Regions from separate parts of the Vibrio splendidus genome, predicted to be linked through region 2. Evidence: predicted binding sites of a transcription regulator. Region 2 holds the regulator's gene; the other holds the start of a gene.
The links. The regulator MetJ, encoded in region 2, represses methionine synthesis genes. The targets are predictions, from matches to a motif close to TTAGACNTNTANANGTCTAA.
Positions count from the first base shown of each region.

Region 1 (10,187 bases), 620 kb from region 2:
TTTTGGCTTCATCGATTCCTTCAGGGAAATAAAGCGCATTGAGCTGCGGAAGACGACTCTCTTCATCAACCACAAACTTTAATCCTAGTGCTTCTACGCCTTCTTTAAGCTCTTGGTGCATCGCATGGTGACGTGACCACGCATTATCCAGGCCTTCATTTTTCAATAAAACCAACGACTCATGCAGAGCATACAGGCTATTCACGGGTGCCGTATGGTGGTAGCTACGCTTGCCTTCTCCACTCCAGTAACCCAGTACTAAGCTTTGATCTAGGAACCAGCTTTGTACCGGAGTTTGACGCGCCTTCATCTTCTCAACCGCACGTTGAGAGAAAGTCACTGGAGACAGGCCAGGAACGCAAGATAGACACTTTTGGCTGCCAGAATACACCGCATCGAGTTGCCACTCATCAACTAGCAATGGCACACCACCTAGAGACGTCACTGCATCAACAATCGTTAACGCATCAAACTGACGAGCGACGGCTGAAATCGCTTGAGCATCCGATAACGCTCCAGTAGACGTCTCTGCATGCACAAATGCGACAGCAACAGCATCAGGGTTTTCTGCCAATGCCTTTTCTACCTTTTCAACAGAAACGGGCTTACCCCACTCATCATCTACAAGGATCGCTTCACCACCACAGCGCACAACATTCTCTCGCATACGCTCACCAAAAACGCCATTGCGACAAACAATTACCTTCTCACCGGGCTCAATCAAGTTAACAAAACAGGTTTCCATACCTGCACTGCCAGGCGCAGAAACAGCAATCGTAAACTCATTTTCAGTTTGGAATGCATACTTAAGAAGTTGTTTCAGTTCATCCATCATCGCGATAAATAACGGATCGAGGTGACCAATAGTTGGACGGCTCAAGGCTTGTAAAACTTGAGGAGAAATGTCTGAAGGCCCCGGCCCCATTAACGTTCGGTGTGGCGGATAAAAGCTCTCGATAGCAGTAGTGAGTGTTAAATTAGACATGTACATCCCTTACGTTAATGTTGTGAACAATCCACCCTAAAGCAAATCGATACCGTCATCAATTAGCTAAAAGTATTGAGGTCACACCAGTGTCACATAATTGTTAAAATTATTTTTTAAATATCTCCAGTTACGGATTGACATTGTTACCGCAAACACGTTCAATGAAATGGCTATCTAGCAGAAGAGGAGCACTGCCCAGGCAGATGTTTTGTGGAACCGCATTTCCAATACAAAGCATCAAGGGGGAGCAGTGCCGAGATAATAAAAGGATGCAGGACCTTTATTATCGGTTGAGCGGGCTGAATCCCGGCAACTGTCGCCATTTCTATATGGTGAAGAGCTTCTGAGGTTACTATTCTAATAATTCCTCTCTTTTTGCTCTAAATACTCTCTTCGAAAAACATCGGACGTTGGATTACCCAACCGTAATTTTATTTTAGGAAGTCGTGGGAGATATATCGTGAGTGCATCTAATGTAGCTGGTTCTTTTAATGTCGCTAAGTTTGGTGGAACAAGTGTTGCCAACTTTGAAGCAATGAGCCGTTGTGCTGCCATTATTGAAAATAACTCGAATACTAAACTGGTTGTGAGCAGCGCGTGCTCAGGCGTCACCAACTTGCTGGTTGAGCTAGCGAATGGTGTCCAAGACAAAACTCGTCGTCAGGAATTATTGACGCAATTGACTGACATTCATAACGCGATTCTTGATCAGCTAGCTGACCCAATTAGCATTGAAAAAGATGTGCACTGTATTCTCGATGACATTGCGAGTGCAGCCGAAGCGGCATCATTCCAAGCCAGTACTAAACTCACCGATCACCTAGTGGCATGTGGCGAACTGATGTCGACACATATCCTCGCTCAAATCATTCTCGAGCGTGGCACACCCGCTGTCCGTTTTGATATCAGAGAAGTGATGCGCACCAATGGTGACTTCGGCAAAGCAGAACCACAGTTAAAAGATATTGCAGCTTTAGCACAACAGAAATTGATTCCACTATGCCAGCAGCAAGTTGTCGTTACCCAAGGCTTTATCGGCGCCGATAGCGAAGGTAACACCACAACGTTAGGTCGTGGTGGTAGTGATTACTCAGCGGCACTGATTGCAGAATCTGTACAAGCGATTGGTTTAGAAATCTGGACTGATGTTCCGGGCATCTACACCACGGATCCACGTATCGCATCGAAAGCATCTCCTATCCCAGAGATCAGCTTCAGCGAAGCATCGGAAATGGCAAACTTTGGCGCGAAGATATTACACCCATCGACTCTAGTCCCGGCACTACGCCACCAAATTCCGGTATTTGTCGGCTCATCAAAAGCACCAGAGCTCGGTGGCACATGGATTCGTCAACAAGTTGAAAGCTCCCCTCTGTTCAGAGCGCTTGCCCTACGCTGCAACCAAACCATGGTTACGCTACGCAGCGCCAATATGTTCCATGCTTATGGCTTCCTCGCAAAAGTGTTCGAGATCCTCGCTAAGCATAAGATCTCTGTCGATCTTATCACTACCTCAGAGATCAGTGTATCACTCACCCTCGATCAAACAGATACATCGGGTGGTGCTCCTCAGCTACCAGAAGCCGCTCGCATTGAGCTTGAAGAGCTGTGTTCTGTGGATATTGAACACGACCTATGCCTTGTTGCTCTTATTGGCAACAACATGAGTGAAAGCAAAGGCTATGCGAAGCAAGTATTCGGCACGCTTGAAGACTTCAACCTACGTATGATTTGTTACGGAGCGAGCCCACATAACCTGTGCTTCTTGCTTGATGAATCTGTCTCCAAGTTAGCGATTCAAAAGCTGCATCAAGAGCTGTTTGAATAAAACGACGGTTGCTCGATTAGTTTAAAATCACCAAACGACAGATACAAAAAGGGTTGCTATTAAGCAACCCTTTCTCTTTTTTACTTTACGAATCAAAGCTCGTCATAGATTCAAACTAGTTAATGTTTGGACCTAACCACTTCTCAGCTTCCAACATATCCCAACCTTTACGGTCGGCATAGCTATCCACTTGATCTTGTTGAATCTGTGCAATTGCAAAATATCTAGCATCAGGATGTGAGAAATACATACCAGACACTGAGGCACCTGGCCACATTGCGTAACTCGTGGTTAGCGACATGTCGATTGCTTTTTCAACGTCCATCAACTCCCACAACGTGCCTTTCTCTGTATGCTCTGGGCAAGCAGGGTAACCCGGGGCTGGGCGAATACCTTGGTACTTCTCTCGAATCAAATCGTCGTTAGACAAATTCTCATCAGGTGAGTAGCCCCAAATGTCCTTTCTCACTTCTTTATGCAAGTATTCAGCGAACGCTTCAGCCAATCGGTCTGCAACCGCCTGAATCATAATCGCGTTGTAGTCATCACCATTGGCTTTGTATTCATCAGCCAGCTCTCGCTCACCAATACCACCCGTTACTGCAAAACCACCAATCCAATCCGCTTTACCGCTGTCTTTTGGCGCAATGTAATCTGACAAACAGTAGTTAAATCCTTTGGGCTTTTCGGTTTGCTGACGAAGGTTGTGCAGAACCTTTAATACTTCAGTACGCGATTCATCGGTATACACTTCAATATCATCGCCAACACTGTTCGCTGGGAACATGGCACACATACCACGAGCTTCAAGCAACTTCTCTCTTTCTACTCGATCTAATAAATCATTGGCGTCTTTAAATAAGCGCTTCGCCTCTTCGCCTACTTCTTCATGATCAAAAATTGCCGGGTACTTACCAACCAAAGACCACGTCATAAAGAACGGAGTCCAGTCGATGTACTGACGTAAAGTAGCCACATCAAAGTCCTTGAAGATGTGTACTCCCGGTTTAGCGGGTACAGGGGGAGTATACGCATTCCAATCGATAGCAACTTTATTGGCACGCGCTCTCTCTAGCGAGACTGGCTTAGTGCGCGGCTTTTTGCGGTTGTGTTGATCGCGAACGCGATCGTAATCAATATCCAACTTCTCAACAAATGCAGGCTTCAGTTCGTTAGAGAGTAGAGAAGTACACACACCAACAGCACGTGAGGCATTGTTTACGTAGACCACAGGTTCAGAGTAGTTCTGTTCAATCTTAACGGCTGTATGCGCTTTAGATGTGGTTGCCCCACCAATCAGAAGGGGCAGTTTAAAGCCTTGTCTCTCCATCTCTTTAGCCACATGAACCATCTCATCCAATGAAGGAGTGATCAAACCCGAAAGACCAATGATATCGACGTTCTCTTCTTTAGCGACCTTAAGGATTTTTTCACATGAAACCATTACGCCCAGATCAATAATTTCGTAGTTATTACACTGCAAGACAACGCCAACAATGTTTTTACCAATATCGTGAACATCGCCTTTTACGGTCGCCAGTAAGATTTTTCCGTTAGTTGCACCAACGTCTTTGGTTGCATTAATAAATGGTTCTAGATGGGCTACCGCTTGCTTCATAACACGGGCAGATTTCACCACTTGAGGAAGGAACATCTTACCTTCACCGAAGAGATCACCAACCACGTTCATGCCATCCATTAATGGACCTTCAATCACCTCAATAGGGCGAGAAGCATTAACACGAGCTTCTTCGGTATCTTCAACAATAAAGTCGGTAATACCTTTCACTAAAGAGTGTTCTAAGCGCTTTTCTACTGGCCAAGTACGCCACTCTAAAGCCGATTTATCTTCAACTTTTCCAACTGCACGCTCTAGATACTCAGTCGCAATATCGAGCAAGCGCTCTGTTGAATCGTCCCGGCGATTTAGAACCACATCTTCAACGGCTTCACGTAAATCCTCAGGCACATTATCGTAAATCTCTAATTGCCCCGCATTTACAATGCCCATATCCATACCGTTTTTAAAACAGTGATATAGGAAGACCGCGTGAATAGCCTCACGAACGTAGTTATTACCGCGGAAAGAGAATGAAACATTCGACACTCCACCCGAGATCATCGCATGTGGAAGATCGCGTTTGATGTCCCCTACTGCTTCAATGAAGTCGACCGCATAGTTGTTATGCTCATCAATACCAGTAGCCACTGCGAAAATGTTCGGGTCAAAAATAATATCTTCTGGCGGGAAACCGACTTCATCAACAAGAATGTTGTAGGCATTAGTACAAATCTCAACTTTACGCTCTCGGGTATCAGCCTGCCCTAATTCATCGAACGCCATCACAATGACTGCTGCGCCATAACGACGAACCAGTTTCGCTTGCTCGACAAACTTCTCTTTCCCTTCCTTCAATGAGATAGAGTTAACGATGCCTTTACCCTGAATACATTTCAGGCCCGCTTCGATAACTTCCCATTTTGAAGAGTCGACCATGACTGGTACTTTCGAGATCTCTGGCTCAGACGCACATAGATTAAGGAATTTAACCATACACGCCTCAGCGTCTAGCATCCCTTCATCCATGTTGATATCGATGATCTGAGCGCCGTTCTCAACTTGCTCTCGAGCAACACTCAAGGCTTCGTCGTAAAGCTCTTCTTTAATCAATCGCTTAAATCGAGCAGAGCCGGTAACGTTAGTACGCTCACCGACGTTTACAAACAATGATTCCTTAGCAATCGTCAATGGTTCCAAACCAGATAAACGGCAAGACACTGGCAAATCAGGTAATTGACGTGGAGTTACGCCTTCAACGGCCTCAGCCATGTGACGTATATGTTCTGGCGTTGTACCACAACAACCACCAATTAGGTTCAAGAAGCCACTCTCAGCCCATTCCTTAACGTGTTCAGCCATATCTTCAGGAGAAAGGTCATACTCACCGAATGCATTAGGTAAACCCGCGTTAGGGTGAGCGGAAACGTTACATTCTGAGATACGAGACATCTCACCAACGTACTCTCGCAGTTCGTCAGGGCCTAATGCACAGTTCAATCCAAATGAGATAGGTTTAACATGACGAAGGGCGTTGTAGAAAGCTTCTGTTGTTTGCCCTGAAAGCGTACGACCTGATGCGTCAGTAATGGTACCGGAGATCATCACAGGAAGCGTGATGCCTACCTCTTCAAAAACAGATTCAACCGCAAAAGAACATGCTTTTGCATTTAACGTGTCGAAGATAGTCTCGATAAGAATAAGATCTGAGCCGCCTTTGATAAGTGCTCGCGTCGATTCGGAGTAAGCTTCAACAAGCTCATCAAAGCTAACATTACGATAGCCCGGATCATTAACGTCTGGGGAGATAGAACAAGTTCGGTTAGTTGGACCTAACACACCCGCTACGAAACGAGGTTTGTCTGGGGTCTTTGCCGTCCATTCGTCTGCCGCTTCACGAGCTAATTTTGCAGCTCTAAAGTTAATTTCTTCGCTAAGGCTTTCCATATCGTAGTCGGCCATAGCGATGGTTGTAGAGTTAAAGGTATTGGTCTCGAGGATATCAGCACCGGCTTCCAAATATTCCATATGGATATCTTTGATAAGCTTAGGTTGTGTAAGTACCAAAAGGTCGTTGTTACCTTTTAAATCACTATGCCAATCAGCAAAGCGCTCACCACGATAGTCTTGCTCTTCCAATTTATAATCCTGAATCATGGTACCCATGCCACCATCAATCAGTAAAATTCGTTGCTTCAACAGAGCGTCAATCTTTTGCCTTACATTACTTCCCACGGTACAACCTCATTCCTTTAATTATCTCTCCATCCTACCACACATTAAAAAGGAGTCTAGACGTCTAAAAGATGAAATTGATTACCAAGTCATGACAAAAAAATGTTTGCTATTTGAGCATGAGACAACGAAAATTCATATTCATACTTTGTTACATGTTGGGATCCCAATGTCGGTCTATTACACCTTATGCTTCTTGTCCGCAGCTGCCATGCTTATTGCTTTCGTGAATACCAAAATTGGTAAAATGCAGACAACCATCGCCATTACAGCTGGCTCAATGATGTTATCTCTATTAATTATCATTGCGGGACAAAACAATTGGTTCCAATTGGCTGACATCGCCTCAGAAACCGTTGCCAGTATCAACTTTGAAGATTTCCTCCTGAAAGGAATACTGGGATTCTTACTCTTTGCAGGTGGTTTAGGGATTAAATTACCTAATCTAAAAGATCAGAAATGGGAAATAACGGTACTCGCTCTTGGCGCTACACTGTTTTCGACATTCTTTATTGGCTTTGTACTGTATGGGTTCTGTCAGTTTATCGGTATTCAATTTGACCTAATTTATTGCTTACTTTTTGGCTCTCTAATATCTCCAACCGATCCAATTGCTGTATTAGCAATAGTGAAGAAGCTCGATGCTCCCAGACGAATCTCTACTCAAATCGAGGGAGAATCTCTATTCAACGATGGTTTTGGCCTAGTGATCTTCGTTACCCTATTTACCATTGCGTTCGGTACAGAAGCACCGACTGTGGGTAGCGTGACCATGTTATTCGTCCAAGAGGCTATCGGTGGTATCGTGTATGGCTTTGTTCTAGGTTTAGTATTCCATTACCTAATCAGCAACACCGATGACCACTCGATGGAGTTGCTATTAACCATAGGTATTCCTACAGCTGGTTATGCCTTTGCTGAAGTCCTACATGTATCAGGGCCGTTAGCAATGGTGGTATCAGGTATCATGATTGGCAACTGGACGCGCTTTATTGGATTCTCGAAAGAGAGTGAGGATCACCTAGACCACTTCTGGGAATTGATAGATGAATTCTTAAATGGCGTATTGTTCTTATTGATCGGTATGTCGATGTTGCTATTCAAATTCCACCAAGAAGACTGGATCTTAATGGCGTTCGCAGTACCTCTAGTGCTAAGTGCACGCTACCTAAGTGTTTTCTTGTCTTATATCGGATTCAAACGCTTTAGAACTTACAACCCTTGGTCAATCAAGATCTTAACTTGGGGTGGTTTGCGTGGTGGTCTAGCTCTAGCCATGGCACTTTCAATCCCTTCAGGTATCTGGGTTATTGAAGACAAGGCAATAGATGTTAAAGAGATTATCCTTGTCATGACATACGCTGTTGTTGTGTTCTCAATCTTAGTCCAAGGTTCAACAATTACTCCGATGATAGAGAAAGCGAAACAAGCTGAGAAAGAGTTAGATTAACATCTCAAAATATCAAACTAGGCTGCCTAATTTAGGTGGCCTTTTTTATACCTGATGAAAGTCAGATTCACCGATTTCCTCACTGAAAATCTAGCTGAAAGGTATACATGAACAATAGAACTTACTTCGATATTTTATGCACTAGTACTAGAGTAATCAGAAACCTTAATGTTGATTGGACACTAGATTTGGCCAGAGCCTAAATGAATACAAAGGATGTTGAATCATGATACATGACGACATGATAAACAGCGATCTTAGACAAAAATCTTGCTAGAAGTGAAGCATGCAAAGAACTCGTTCTTCTACAACACTAGCGAGTCTACCCACTAGAACAAACTTCAGTTGTATAAGCATTCCTTCCGGAAAAATAATGAGACTCAAGGCCTAACAGGTATAGCTTTAGTCACTACCAAAAACTACGGAGCGAGATAAGTGCTGAACGAAAGCTTCTAGTGTTCGACTAAGCCTTTAAATACGGCAAGGTTGTATTTAGTAGGTATCAAGCGATTCGATTAAATAGGGGAGCTAAAGGAGCACTTAATACTTCTACCGTTACATTAAAGGTGACAGGTATAAAAAAGACTCTAGCATTTCTGCCGGGACGCGCAGTCTAGAGCCTTAAATATGGTAGGACTGGACTGAGCCGGCACTCCGGAGATTCGACTGGGCTGGAGTTCCAGCTCACAACATTGCTTCGAATAAGCAACAGACGTAAAAAAGCCCCAGCATTTCTGCTGAGGCTTCAAATATGGCAGGGGTGGAGAGATTCGAACTCCCAACACGCGGATTTGGAATCCGCTGCTCTGCCAATTGGAGCTACACCCCTAAAAATTTTTATTACTTCAGATTCGAAAAAACCTCGCACTAGGCGAGGTTATCGAATAAGTGGCGGAGTGGACGGGACTCGAACCCGCGACCCCCGGCGTGACAGGCCGGTATTCTAACCAACTGAACTACCACTCCGCAGTGGTCAACTCACTAAGTGAGCGTCCATATCTCCAGGTCGGTCAACCTAAAGATTTAATTTAAAGCCTGGCGATGTCCTACTCTCACATGGGGAAACCCCACACTACCATCGGCGCTATTGTGTTTCACTTCTGAGTTCGGCATGGAATCAGGTGGGTCCACAATGCTATGGTCGCCAAGCAAATTTTAAAATTCGGAAAGCTGCTTCTCTATTTAATAGAGCTATAAAAGTATTTCTCTTCAAACTCATTCAAGCGTTTGGTATTTCTATTGAGTCCACAAAACCCCTTGGGTGTTGTATGGTTAAGCCTCACGGGCAATTAGTACAGGTTAGCTCAATGCCTCGCAGCACTTACACACCCTGCCTATCAACGTCGTAGTCTACGACAACCCTTTAGGACACTTATAGTGCCAGGGAAAACTCATCTCAAGGCTCGCTTCCCGCTTAGATGCTTTCAGCGGTTATCGATTCCGAACTTAGCTACCGGGCAATGCCATTGGCATGACAACCCGAACACCAGAGGTTCGTCCACTCCGGTCCTCTCGTACTAGGAGCAGCCCCTTTCAATTTTCCAACGCCCACGGCAGATAGGGACCGAACTGTCTCACGACGTTCTAAACCCAGCTCGCGTACCACTTTAAATGGCGAACAGCCATACCCTTGGGACCGACTTCAGCCCCAGGATGTGATGAGCCGACATCGAGGTGCCAAACACCGCCGTCGATATGAACTCTTGGGCGGTATCAGCCTGTTATCCCCGGAGTACCTTTTATCCGTTGAGCGATGGCCCTTCCATTCAGAACCACCGGATCACTATGACCTGCTTTCGCACCTGCTCGAATTGTCATTCTCGCAGTCAAGCGGGCTTATGCCATTGCACTAACCACACGATGTCCAACCGTGTTTAGCCCACCTTCGTGCTCCTCCGTTACTCTTTGGGAGGAGACCGCCCCAGTCAAACTACCCACCAGGCACTGTCCGTAATCCCGATTCAGGGACCAACGTTAGAACATCAAAACTACAAGGGTGGTATTTCAAGGACGACTCCATCACATCTAGCGACGCAATTTCATAGTCTCCCACCTATCCTACACATGTAGGTTCAATGTTCAGTGCCAAGCTGTAGTAAAGGTTCACGGGGTCTTTCCGTCTAGCCGC
Region 1 is NZ_AP025508.1:329,694-339,880, reverse strand. Features, by position in the region: gene OCU90_RS01615 (pyridoxal-phosphate-dependent aminotransferase family protein) at 1-985, opposite strand, end outside; lysine riboswitch at 1,162-1,339, shown strand; gene lysC (lysine-sensitive aspartokinase 3) at 1,449-2,816, shown strand; gene metH (methionine synthase) at 2,932-6,609, opposite strand; gene OCU90_RS01600 (cation:proton antiporter) at 6,779-8,059, shown strand; tRNA gene OCU90_RS01595 (tRNA-Trp) at 8,812-8,888, opposite strand; tRNA gene OCU90_RS01590 (tRNA-Asp) at 8,949-9,025, opposite strand; rRNA gene rrf (5S ribosomal RNA) at 9,093-9,208, opposite strand; rRNA gene OCU90_RS01580 (23S ribosomal RNA) at 9,328-10,187, opposite strand, start outside.
Region 1: the regulator MetJ is predicted to act here: its motif matches at 6,658-6,677, upstream of metH (methionine synthase).

Region 2 (10,187 bases):
GTGACAAATGTCACCCATTCTACACTGGTAAGCAACGTATCGTAGATACTGGCGGCCGTGTTGATCGCTTCAACAAGCGTTTCGGTGCTCTTTCTAGCAAGAAGTAATTCTCGCTATTTAGACATAAAAAGGACACTTCGGTGTCCTTTTTTGTTGCCTGAAATTTAAGAAAACGCTGAATCTTATTCAGCCATCAACTTCTCGAAAACGACAGGCAACCCGCTTGAGTTTTGTTTCATAACTTACACCCCACACTCCATTCTCGAAATCCGCTCGAAAGTTCAACAAGCGACAGTAATTTCAACTGCTCACTGGTCTTATTAGTAGTGAAATCTCGTTTTTTAATGAGACAGAGGCTTTAACCACCTAGGAACTTTGAAGTACATCTATTAACATGAACAAGATCCCCCAAATAATAATATCCTAGGAACCTACACCTATGTCTGAAGACAGCCGCCAAGATCAATCCTCTCAAGCGTTATCGCCTCAAGAACAATTCCGTCAGCAAGCTCTTGATTACCATGAGTTCCCAATTCCAGGCAAAATTGCCGTAGAACTGACGAAGCCTGCAAACTCTGCAGAAGACCTAGCACTTGCATACAGCCCAGGCGTGGCTGAGCCTGTTCGCGAGATCGCACAGAACGTTGATAACGTTTATAAGTACACAGGTAAAGGCAACATGGTTGCAGTTATCTCTAACGGTACAGCGATTCTTGGCCTAGGTAACCTTGGCCCTATTGCTTCTAAACCTGTTATGGAAGGTAAAGCGCTACTGTTTAAGCGTTTTGCTGGTTTAGATTCTATCGATATTGAAGTAAAACACCGCACAATCGATGAGTTCATTGATACGGTTGCGAATATCGCAGATACATTCGGTGGTATTAACCTAGAAGACATCAAAGCACCTGACTGTTTTGAGATTGAGCGTCGCCTGATTGAGCGTTGTGATGTCCCTGTTTTCCACGATGACCAACACGGTACAGCGATTGTAACGGCTGCAGGTATGCTGAACGCGATTGAGCTTCAAGGTAAGAAGCTTGAAGAGTGTAAGATCGTTTGCTTGGGTGCTGGCGCAGCGGCGGTTGCTTGTATGGAACTGCTGATTAAGTGTGGCGCTCAGCGTGAGAAGATCTACATGCTTGACCGTAAAGGTGTAATCCACACTCGTCGTGAAGACTTGAATGAATACAAAGCGCTATTCGCAAATAACACGGACAAGCGCACGCTTGAAGATGTTATTGAAGGCGCTGACCTGTTCTTGGGCGTATCGGGTCCTAACCTGCTACCAGCTAAAGCACTCACGCTGATGGCTGATAAGCCTGTTGTGTTTGCATGTTCAAACCCAGATCCAGAGATCAAGCCAGAGCTTGCTCATGAAGTTCGTTCTGACCTTATCATGGGTACAGGCCGTAGCGATTACCCGAACCAAGTAAACAACGTACTTTGTTTCCCATTCATTTTCCGTGGTGCGCTTGATGTGCGTGCGAGCGAAATCAATGATGAGATGAAGCTGGCTGCGGTTAAAGCGATTCGTGAACTAGCGAAAGAAGAAGTTCCGGCTGAAGTACTCGCTGCTGCAGGTGAGACTGCACTGGAGTTTGGTAAAGGCTACATCATTCCTAAGCCAATGGATCCACGTCTACTTCCTCGCGTAGCAAAAGCGGTTGCAGTAGCGGCCGTTGAATCTGGCGTAGCTCGTATTGAGATGCCTGCTAACTATATGGCTTAATGCTTTAATAATTTAATAATTTAATAATTTAATAATTTAATAATTTAATAATTTAATAGCTCAATAGCTCAATAGCTTAAAAGCTGTTGCTCTATTGAGCGAAAAAGAATAATAAAAAACCGACTCATAGGAGTCGGTTTTTTTATGTCTATCATTCACAGAGCAGCTACCGATAACGTAGTGGGTGATGTGACAAATAAGGTTCAGTTATAGCGAATCAATATTGAAGGCAGTGACTGAGTTGTTTTTATTCTTCGTCAAACGCTTCGAATTCGATACCCATCTCTGTCATCAGCTTTTTCACTTCAGTCGGGATGTCGTCTGGACGGTCTTTACGGAGATCTTCATCCGTTGGCAGTGGTTGGCCTGTGTACGCATGTAGAAAGGCTTCGCACAGTAGCTCACTGTTTGTTGCATGGCGTAGGTTATTAATCTGGCGGCGAGTGCGCTCGTCAGTAAGAACCTTTAACACTTTTAGAGGGATAGAAACTGTAATTTTTTTTACTTGTTCGCTTTTCTTTCCATGCTCAGCATATGGGCTTATGTATTCACCATTCCAGTCGGCCATTGCGTACCTTCATCACTTTAGTTGTTAGAATAAATTAATAGTGGTGATTTTAGCGGGATTTACTGCCATAAGCAAAGACATATAGACGTCCAGAAGTGTTGACGTCTCACATTTATGAAAGTAAAGTGAATAACATATATCTAACACAGCCGCAGAATGCCGACAAGCCGCTGTGATTCTCAGACGCAAAACTTGTAAGGAAGCACCTATGAGCAGCCGGAAGCCAGCAACAATCGCAGTACGTACTGGTATCGAGTCAGACACGCAACACCATGCCGTTGTCCCACCTATTTATCTTTCGACTAACTATGGGTTTCCCGCTTTTGGTGAAGTGCCAAAGTACGATTACACCCGTTCTGGTAACCCAAATCGTGGTTTATTAGAAACGGCATTGTTTGAGCTTGAGTCTGGCAAAGGTGCAGTGGTGACTAACTGTGGCACTTCGGCACTTAACTTGTGGGTATCCGCTTTCTTAGGCGGTGATGATCTTATTATCGCACCACACGACTGCTACGGCGGCACTTACCGCCTGTTTAATACCCGCTCATTAAAAGGTGACTTTAAAGTTTTGTTCGTTGATCAATCGGATCAAGCAGCGTTGGATGCGGCGATCGCGCTCAAGCCAAAGTTGATCTTAATAGAAACGCCATCGAACCCGTTGGTTCGTGTGGTTGATATTGCAGAGACTTGCCGTAAAGCGAAAGAGGTTGGTGCTCTGGTTGCTGTCGATAACACATTTTTGACGCCTGTGTTCCAAAAGCCTTTAGAGTTGGGTGCTGATTTTGTTATCCACTCAACCACCAAATACATCAACGGACACTCAGATGTTATTGGTGGCGTTGTCGTGACGAAAACTGAAGAGCACGCTGAAGAGCTTGCATGGTGGGGCAACTGTATTGGTGCGACCGGCACACCATTTGATAGTTACATGACTCTACGTGGTATTCGTACGCTAGGTGCGCGTATGCGTGTTCACGAAGAGAGTTCACGTGAAATTCTGACGGCTCTGCAACAACAAGATCTGGTGGGCACTATTTACCACCCAAGCCTTCCTGAACACCCGGGTCACGAGATCGCGAAGAAACAGCAGTTGGGCTTTGGTTCCATGTTGAGCTTTGAGTTTGCGGGCTCTTTTGAAGCACTTAAATATTTTGTAGATAAGTTAGAGCTATTTTCTTTGGCTGAATCACTGGGTGGGGTTGAAAGCCTGATTTGTCACCCTGCGTCGATGACTCACCGTGCGATGGGCGAAGAAGCATTGGCAGAAGCGGGTGTTTCTCAACAATTACTGCGCCTTTCTGTTGGCCTTGAAGACGCGGAAGACCTAATCGACGATCTCAAGCAAGCGTTTGAAAAAACACAACGTTTTATTGCTGAAGGGGAGGCTTAATAATGGCAACCTTTCGCCAGCTACATAAATTTGGTGGCAGCAGTTTAGCGAACCCTGAATGTTACCAACGCGTGGTCAACATTCTTAGAGAATATTCATCAGCGACGGACTTGGTGGTGGTATCGGCCGCAGGCAAAACAACCAACCGCTTAATTGAGTTTGTTGAAGCGCTCGACAAAGATGGTCGTATTGCTCATGAATGCCTGCAAACTCTTCGTCAGTTTCAACTTGAACTGATTGAGGCTCTGCTTGAAGGTGAAGCTGCCTCGCAACTAACGGCAACCATTCAACAAGAATTCACCGCTTTGGGTGAGCTAACGGCTCCCTTGAGTGAAGCACAAAAAGCACAAGTACTGGGTCATGGTGAGGTTTGGTCTTCACGTTTGTTGGCGACGTTGTTGTGCCAGCATGACTTACAAGCGGTTGCTCAAGATGCGCGTGCCTTTTTACGTGCAGAAGCGGGTGCTCAACCTGAAGTTGACCGCGCACGCTCTTATCCTCTGATTAAAGAAGCCTTGGCGCAGCATGCACATTGCCGCGTAGTAATTACTGGCTTTATGGCTCAGAACTGCGAAGGCGAAACGGTACTGCTTGGTCGTAACGGTTCGGATTACTCAGCAACCGTGATTGGTGCTCTGGCTGAAGTTGAACGCGTGACAATCTGGAGTGATGTGGCGGGCGTATACAGCGCAGACCCTCGTTTGGTTTCGGATGCGTGTTTATTACCTCTGCTTCGCCTTGATGAAGCCAGTGAATTAGCTCGTCTTGCGGCTCCAGTGCTACACAGCCGAACGCTACAGCCTGTCGCTCAAAGTGCTATGGATCTCAGCTTGCGCTGCAGCTACCAGCCGGAGGCGGGCTCTACACAGATAGAGCGAGTACTGGCATCGGGGCGCGGTGCAAAAATTATTACCTCTTTGGATGAAGTTCTTATCGTGCAACTGACCTTTGGTCACGGCCATGATTTCGACCGTCTGGAGAGTGAAGTCCTTGAAGGGCTTAAGCGTGCTCAATTAGAGCCGCTTGCTTATGAATTAGAACCCGATCAACACTGCTTGCGCCTTGCTTACACGGAAGAGATCGCTGGTGGTGCATTAGAATATCTACAAGATCACGCGATTGAAGCTGAGATTAAACTGAAAGAAGGTTTTTCTCTGATTGCTGCAGTGGGGGCGGGTGTGACTAAGAACCCGAACCATTGCTACGGCTTCTACCAGCAGCTCAAGAGCTCGCCAGTGGAGTTTATCTCAGAAGCGAACTCAGGCTTAAGCTTGGTGGCTGTGATTCGTAAGAGTGAAACATCAAGCCTAGTGAAAGGCATTCACTCTCAACTGTTCCAAGCTCAGAAGCGTGTGGCGATTGCCTTGTGTGGTAAGGGCAACATTGGCTCAAGTTGGTTAAGCCTGTTTTCCGAGCAAAAAGCGGAACTTGAAAAGCGTCGTGGGATGAACTTTGAATTGGTTGCGGTGGTTGATAGCCAAACCTATTGGTTCGACGATCAAGGCATTGATGCGACTTCAGTTGGTAAACGTTTTGATGATGAAGCGATTGCCAACAATGGTAACGACTGGCTAGAGCGTTTAGGTTCTATTCAGGGTTACGATGAAGCGGTAATACTCGATGTAACTGCAAGCCCTGTGCTTGCTGCAAAATACCTACAAATTGCACAACAAGGTATCCACCTGATCTCGGCTAACAAGGTGGCAGGATCTGCATCGAGCGAGTATTACCATCAGGTACAAGATGCTTTCGCTAAGATCAGCCGCCACTGGCTGTACAACGCGACAGTGGGTGCTGGTTTACCTATCAACCACACTGTGCGAGACCTGCGTGAGAGCGGTGACGATATCATTGCGTTATCAGGCATCTTCTCTGGCACTTTATCTTGGTTGTTCCAACAGTTTGATGGCACGGTGCCGTTCAGCGAGTTAGTCGACTTAGCGTGGCAACAAGGCCTGACGGAACCGGATCCGCGTGCTGACCTTGATGGCTCAGATGTCATGCGTAAGCTGGTGATTCTGGCGCGTGAATCGGGTTTGGATATCGAACCTGAAAACGTCAAAGTGGAATCGCTCGTACCTGCAGAGCTACAAGAGCTATCAGTGGATGACTTCTTCGATAAAGCTTCTGTTCTAAGCGAAGAGTTGGCTGAGCGTTTGGAAAAAGCGCACTCTCAACAGAAAGTTCTACGTTACGTAGCGCGTTTGGAGAAGAACGGTAAGGCAACCGTAGGCGTTGAAGCACTGTCTAAAGAGCACGCTTTGGCGAACTTACTGCCCTGCGATAATATCTTTGCGATTGAGAGCAAATGGTACAAAGATAATCCATTGGTTATTCGCGGCCCAGGTGCAGGGCGTGAAGTCACTGCTGGTGCAATTCAATCTGACTTAAACAGAATGTCTAGCCTGTTTTGATTTTCAGATCGGTTGGTTTAGTGTCTAAATAGCATACTATTCACTAAGATAAATAAGGCTGAAAGCACGATGTGTTTGTCAGCCTTTTTTCTACATTATTTCTGCTTTGCGACCCATCTAACGACTTGAGTTTTACTCACGATCTACTTGAGAAAAATTCATAATGGATCTGTTGACATTAAATCGTATTCAATACATTCTACAGACATATAGACGTCTAAACGTCGTTTAAGGATTTGAGTTTTAGTGGTTGCTTTTGCCACAGGGAGAGTAAGATGGGATACACACACGCTAGTCATATCGACGCTTTAAATCAGAATATCGCTGAACTTTCTGACAACATCAATGTGTCATTTGAGTTTTTTCCACCAAGCAGTGAGAAGATGGAAGAGACCTTGTGGAACTCTGTTCACCGTCTTAAAACACTTCAACCAAAATTTGTATCGGTAACTTACGGTGCAAACTCGGGTGAACGTGACCGTACCCACTCAATCATTAAAGAAATTAAGAACCAAACGGGCCTAGTGGCAGCACCACACCTCACATGTATTGATGCGAGCCGCGAAGAGTTGATTCAAATTGCCGACGACTACTGGGCAAATGGTATTGAAAGTATTGTTGCGTTGCGTGGTGACATCCCAGCAGGCGGCGGTGCGCCAGAGATGTACGCATCTGATCTAGTCGAGCTACTTAAATCTCGCCACGATTTTGATATCTCAGTAGCGGCATTCCCTGAGGTTCACCCTGAAGCAAAAAGCGCTCAATCTGACCTAATTAACCTAAAGCGTAAAGTGGATGCCGGTGCTAACCGTGCCATCACTCAGTTCTTCTTCGATGTAGAAAGCTACCTACGTTTTCGTGACCGTTGTGTGGCGGCTGGTGTTGATGTTGAGATTGTTCCAGGCATCTTACCTGTTTCTAACTTCAAACAAGCGTCTCGTTTCGCTGCGATGAATAACGTAAAAGTACCGGGCTGGATGGCGAAGCAATTCGAAGGCTTGGATGATGATCCAACGACTCGCCAGTTAGTCGGTGCGAGCCAAGCGATCGATATGGTTCGTACGCTGAGCCGTGAAGGTGTGAAAGACTTCCACTTCTACACGCTAAACCGTGCAGAAATGACCTACGCACTTTGCCATACTCTAGGTGTTCGCCCACAAGTTGCTGCGCTGTAATTAAGCTTCAGCCTTGTTAAAGCGCTATTTGCTGTAAATCTCAAATCCGATAGATACAAAAAAGGCTTGGACTCTAAGAGTTCAAGCCTTTTGCTTTTCTAGCGTCTAACTTAACTTAAGCAAGAGCACCAAGTTCAAGCAGTACTTCGTCCGCCCAAACAATCCATGCTTCACGGATAAGTAGGTTACGACGAAGCGTTAAACGCTCTAGGCGTGCTTGCTTGTCTAGTGTAGATGGCGTTGCGTAGTAAGCCGCTTCGATTTCTTTGTAGTGAGAGACCAGTTTGCGAGACTCTTCAACTAGCTCAGCAAGTTGTACACGGTAAGCGTCAGCAGGTTGTACAGCACAAGCCATTAGCTTAGCTGAGAACTCGTCACGAACGGTTGGGTGTGCAGTTGGTTGTTCAAACCATTCACCTAGCGCGCCACGGCCTGCGTCAGTGATAGAGTAAACTTTACGATCAGGTTTGCCTTCTTGAGGCTCAAGCACGCAAGTTACCTGGTCGTTCTGAGCCATTTTATTTAGCTCGCGGTAAACTTGTTGGTGGCTAGCTTTCCAGAAGTAACCAATGCTTGAAGAGAATTCTTTTGTGATATCGTAACCAGTAGCATCGCGTGTACTTAAAACGGTTAGAATTACGTGTGGTAATGACATGTCTGAAATCCAAATGGTAAACAGTAAACAAATACTTAGACAACAAGTGTGCTTCTAATGGCACGTTATATTGGTTATGTCTAAGTAGCACCAACTCGGCGGTTGGTTATGTCACCTTACAAAGCCGTTTATCACCTAGGTTGACCAGTTTATAGGTCAAGTTGCTGCAGATTATTTTTTTGGAGTGTTTCCGCAGCGGAGCAGTAGTATATCTAAATAATAAGCATAAAGTAGAATACATGGACAAAATAACCCAAAAAACTGACAAAATACTTACTAGTGGTTATCTGGTGAAATAAAAAGGCCGCACATGGCGACCTTTTGTTCTTTTTTTAGATGTAAATGCTGATTAAGTTATAGTAGGAATTACTAATTAACCAGTATTTCGCATACCTGCTGCAATACCTGCAATCGTCACCATTAGTGCTTCTTCTAGCTCTGCTGGTGGTGTTTCACACTTACGAGTACGGTAAAGCAGTTCCGCTTGAAGCATGTTTAGTGGCTCAACATAGATGTTACGTAGACGAATTGACTCAAGTCCCCAAGGGTCACTCTGCATCAGGTTCTCGTTGTTCTCTACATTTAGTACCGCTTTGATGTCTTTTTGCAGCTGTTCACGCAGTAACTCACCTAACGGCAGCAGTTCTTTATCAACAAGGCGTTGGTCGTAGTACTTCGCAATTTCCATGTTGCACTTCGAGTACACCATTTCCAGCATACCTAGACGAGTAGAAAAGAATGGCCATTCGCGACACATCTCTTCAAGTAGCGCTTGATGGCCTTGATCTACGGAGTATTGGATTGCTTCACCTGCACCTAACCATGCTGGAAGTACCAAACGGTTTTGGCTCCAAGAGAAGATCCATGGAATCGCACGTAGGCTTTCTACGCCACCGTTCGGGTTACGTTTTGCTGGGCGAGAACCGAGTGGCAGTTTGCCGAGCTCTAGCTCTGGTGTCGCTTGACGGAAGTAAGGTACAAATTTCTCTTCGCCACGAACCACGTTGCGGTAAGCCTCACAAGAAACTTGAGAAAGCACTTCCATTAGATCGCGCCACTCTTGCTTTGGCTCAGGTGGCGGCAGAAGGTTTGCTTCTAGAATCGCACTTGCGTATAGGTTGAAACTGTTTACGGCAACATCTGGCAAGCCAAGTTTAAAGCGGATCATTTCGCCTTGCTCTGTTACACGTAAGCCGCCTTTCAAGCTCTTAGGTGGCTGAGAAAGAAGTGCAGCGTGCGCTGGAGCACCACCACGACCAACCGTACCACCACGACCGTGGAATAGAGTCAGTTCAATGCCTTCTTCTTCACAAACCTTAACCAGCTTGTCCATTGCGTCGTATTGCGCCCACCCTGCAGACATTACGCCAGCATCTTTTGCTGAGTCAGAATATCCGATCATCACCATTTGGTGGTTCTGGATAAAGCCACGGTACAAATCGATGCTCATTAGCTGTTTCATTACTGCTTCTGAGTTGTTCAAGTCGTCCAGCGTTTCGAACAATGGACATACGTCCATGCGGTACGGGCAACCACATTCTTGCAGCAGCAAGTGAACAGCCAGCACATCCGATGCTGTACGAGCCATAGAAATTACGTAAGCACCAAAGGCTTCGCGAGGTTGAGCAGCAACGACCTTACAGGTGTCTAAAACCTCTTTGACTTGTTCAGATGGCTCCCAGTCGCGTGGTAGCAGTGGGCGTTTTGAGCTTAATTCATTGGTTAAGAAAGCAATCTTGTCTTGCTCGCTCCACTGGTCGTAATCGCCAATGCCTAGGTAGCGAGTCAGTTCAGATAGGACATCTGAGTGACGTGTACTTTCTTGACGAACATCGAGACGAACTAAATGCACACCGAATGCTTTTAGGCGACGTAGGGTATCAAGCAGAGAACCATCCGCGATTACGCCCATGCCACATTCGTGCAGCGATTGGTAACACGCGTAAAGTGGTGTCCAAAGTTGGTCGATGTTCTGCAGTGTTTCTTTCTTCGGTACTTCAGCATCATGCAGTTTTGCGTCAAGCACTTCTAGCGTGTTGTTCAGCAGAGTGCGTAGGCTCTTAAGGATTGCACGGTAAGCTTCGTGCTCATCGCCAGCCAATTCACGAACGGCATCATTACACTTCGTCATCGACAGTTCGGTAATCAGCTCGTTCACGTCACCTAGGTACAGATCAGCGGCTTTCCAGCGAGATAGGCGCAGTACTTCTTTGGTGATGGTGTGCGTTACGAATGGGTTACCATCGCGGTCGCCAC
Region 2 is NZ_AP025508.1:3,581,950-3,592,136, reverse strand. Features, by position in the region: gene rpmE (50S ribosomal protein L31) at 1-107, shown strand, start outside; gene OCU90_RS16145 (malic enzyme-like NAD(P)-binding protein) at 440-1,729, shown strand; gene metJ (met regulon transcriptional regulator MetJ) at 1,977-2,297, opposite strand; gene OCU90_RS16135 (O-succinylhomoserine (thiol)-lyase) at 2,506-3,687, shown strand; gene OCU90_RS16130 (bifunctional aspartate kinase/homoserine dehydrogenase II) at 3,690-6,101, shown strand; gene metF (methylenetetrahydrofolate reductase) at 6,377-7,276, shown strand; gene OCU90_RS16120 (PadR family transcriptional regulator) at 7,392-7,931, opposite strand; gene ppc (phosphoenolpyruvate carboxylase) at 8,305-10,187, opposite strand, start outside.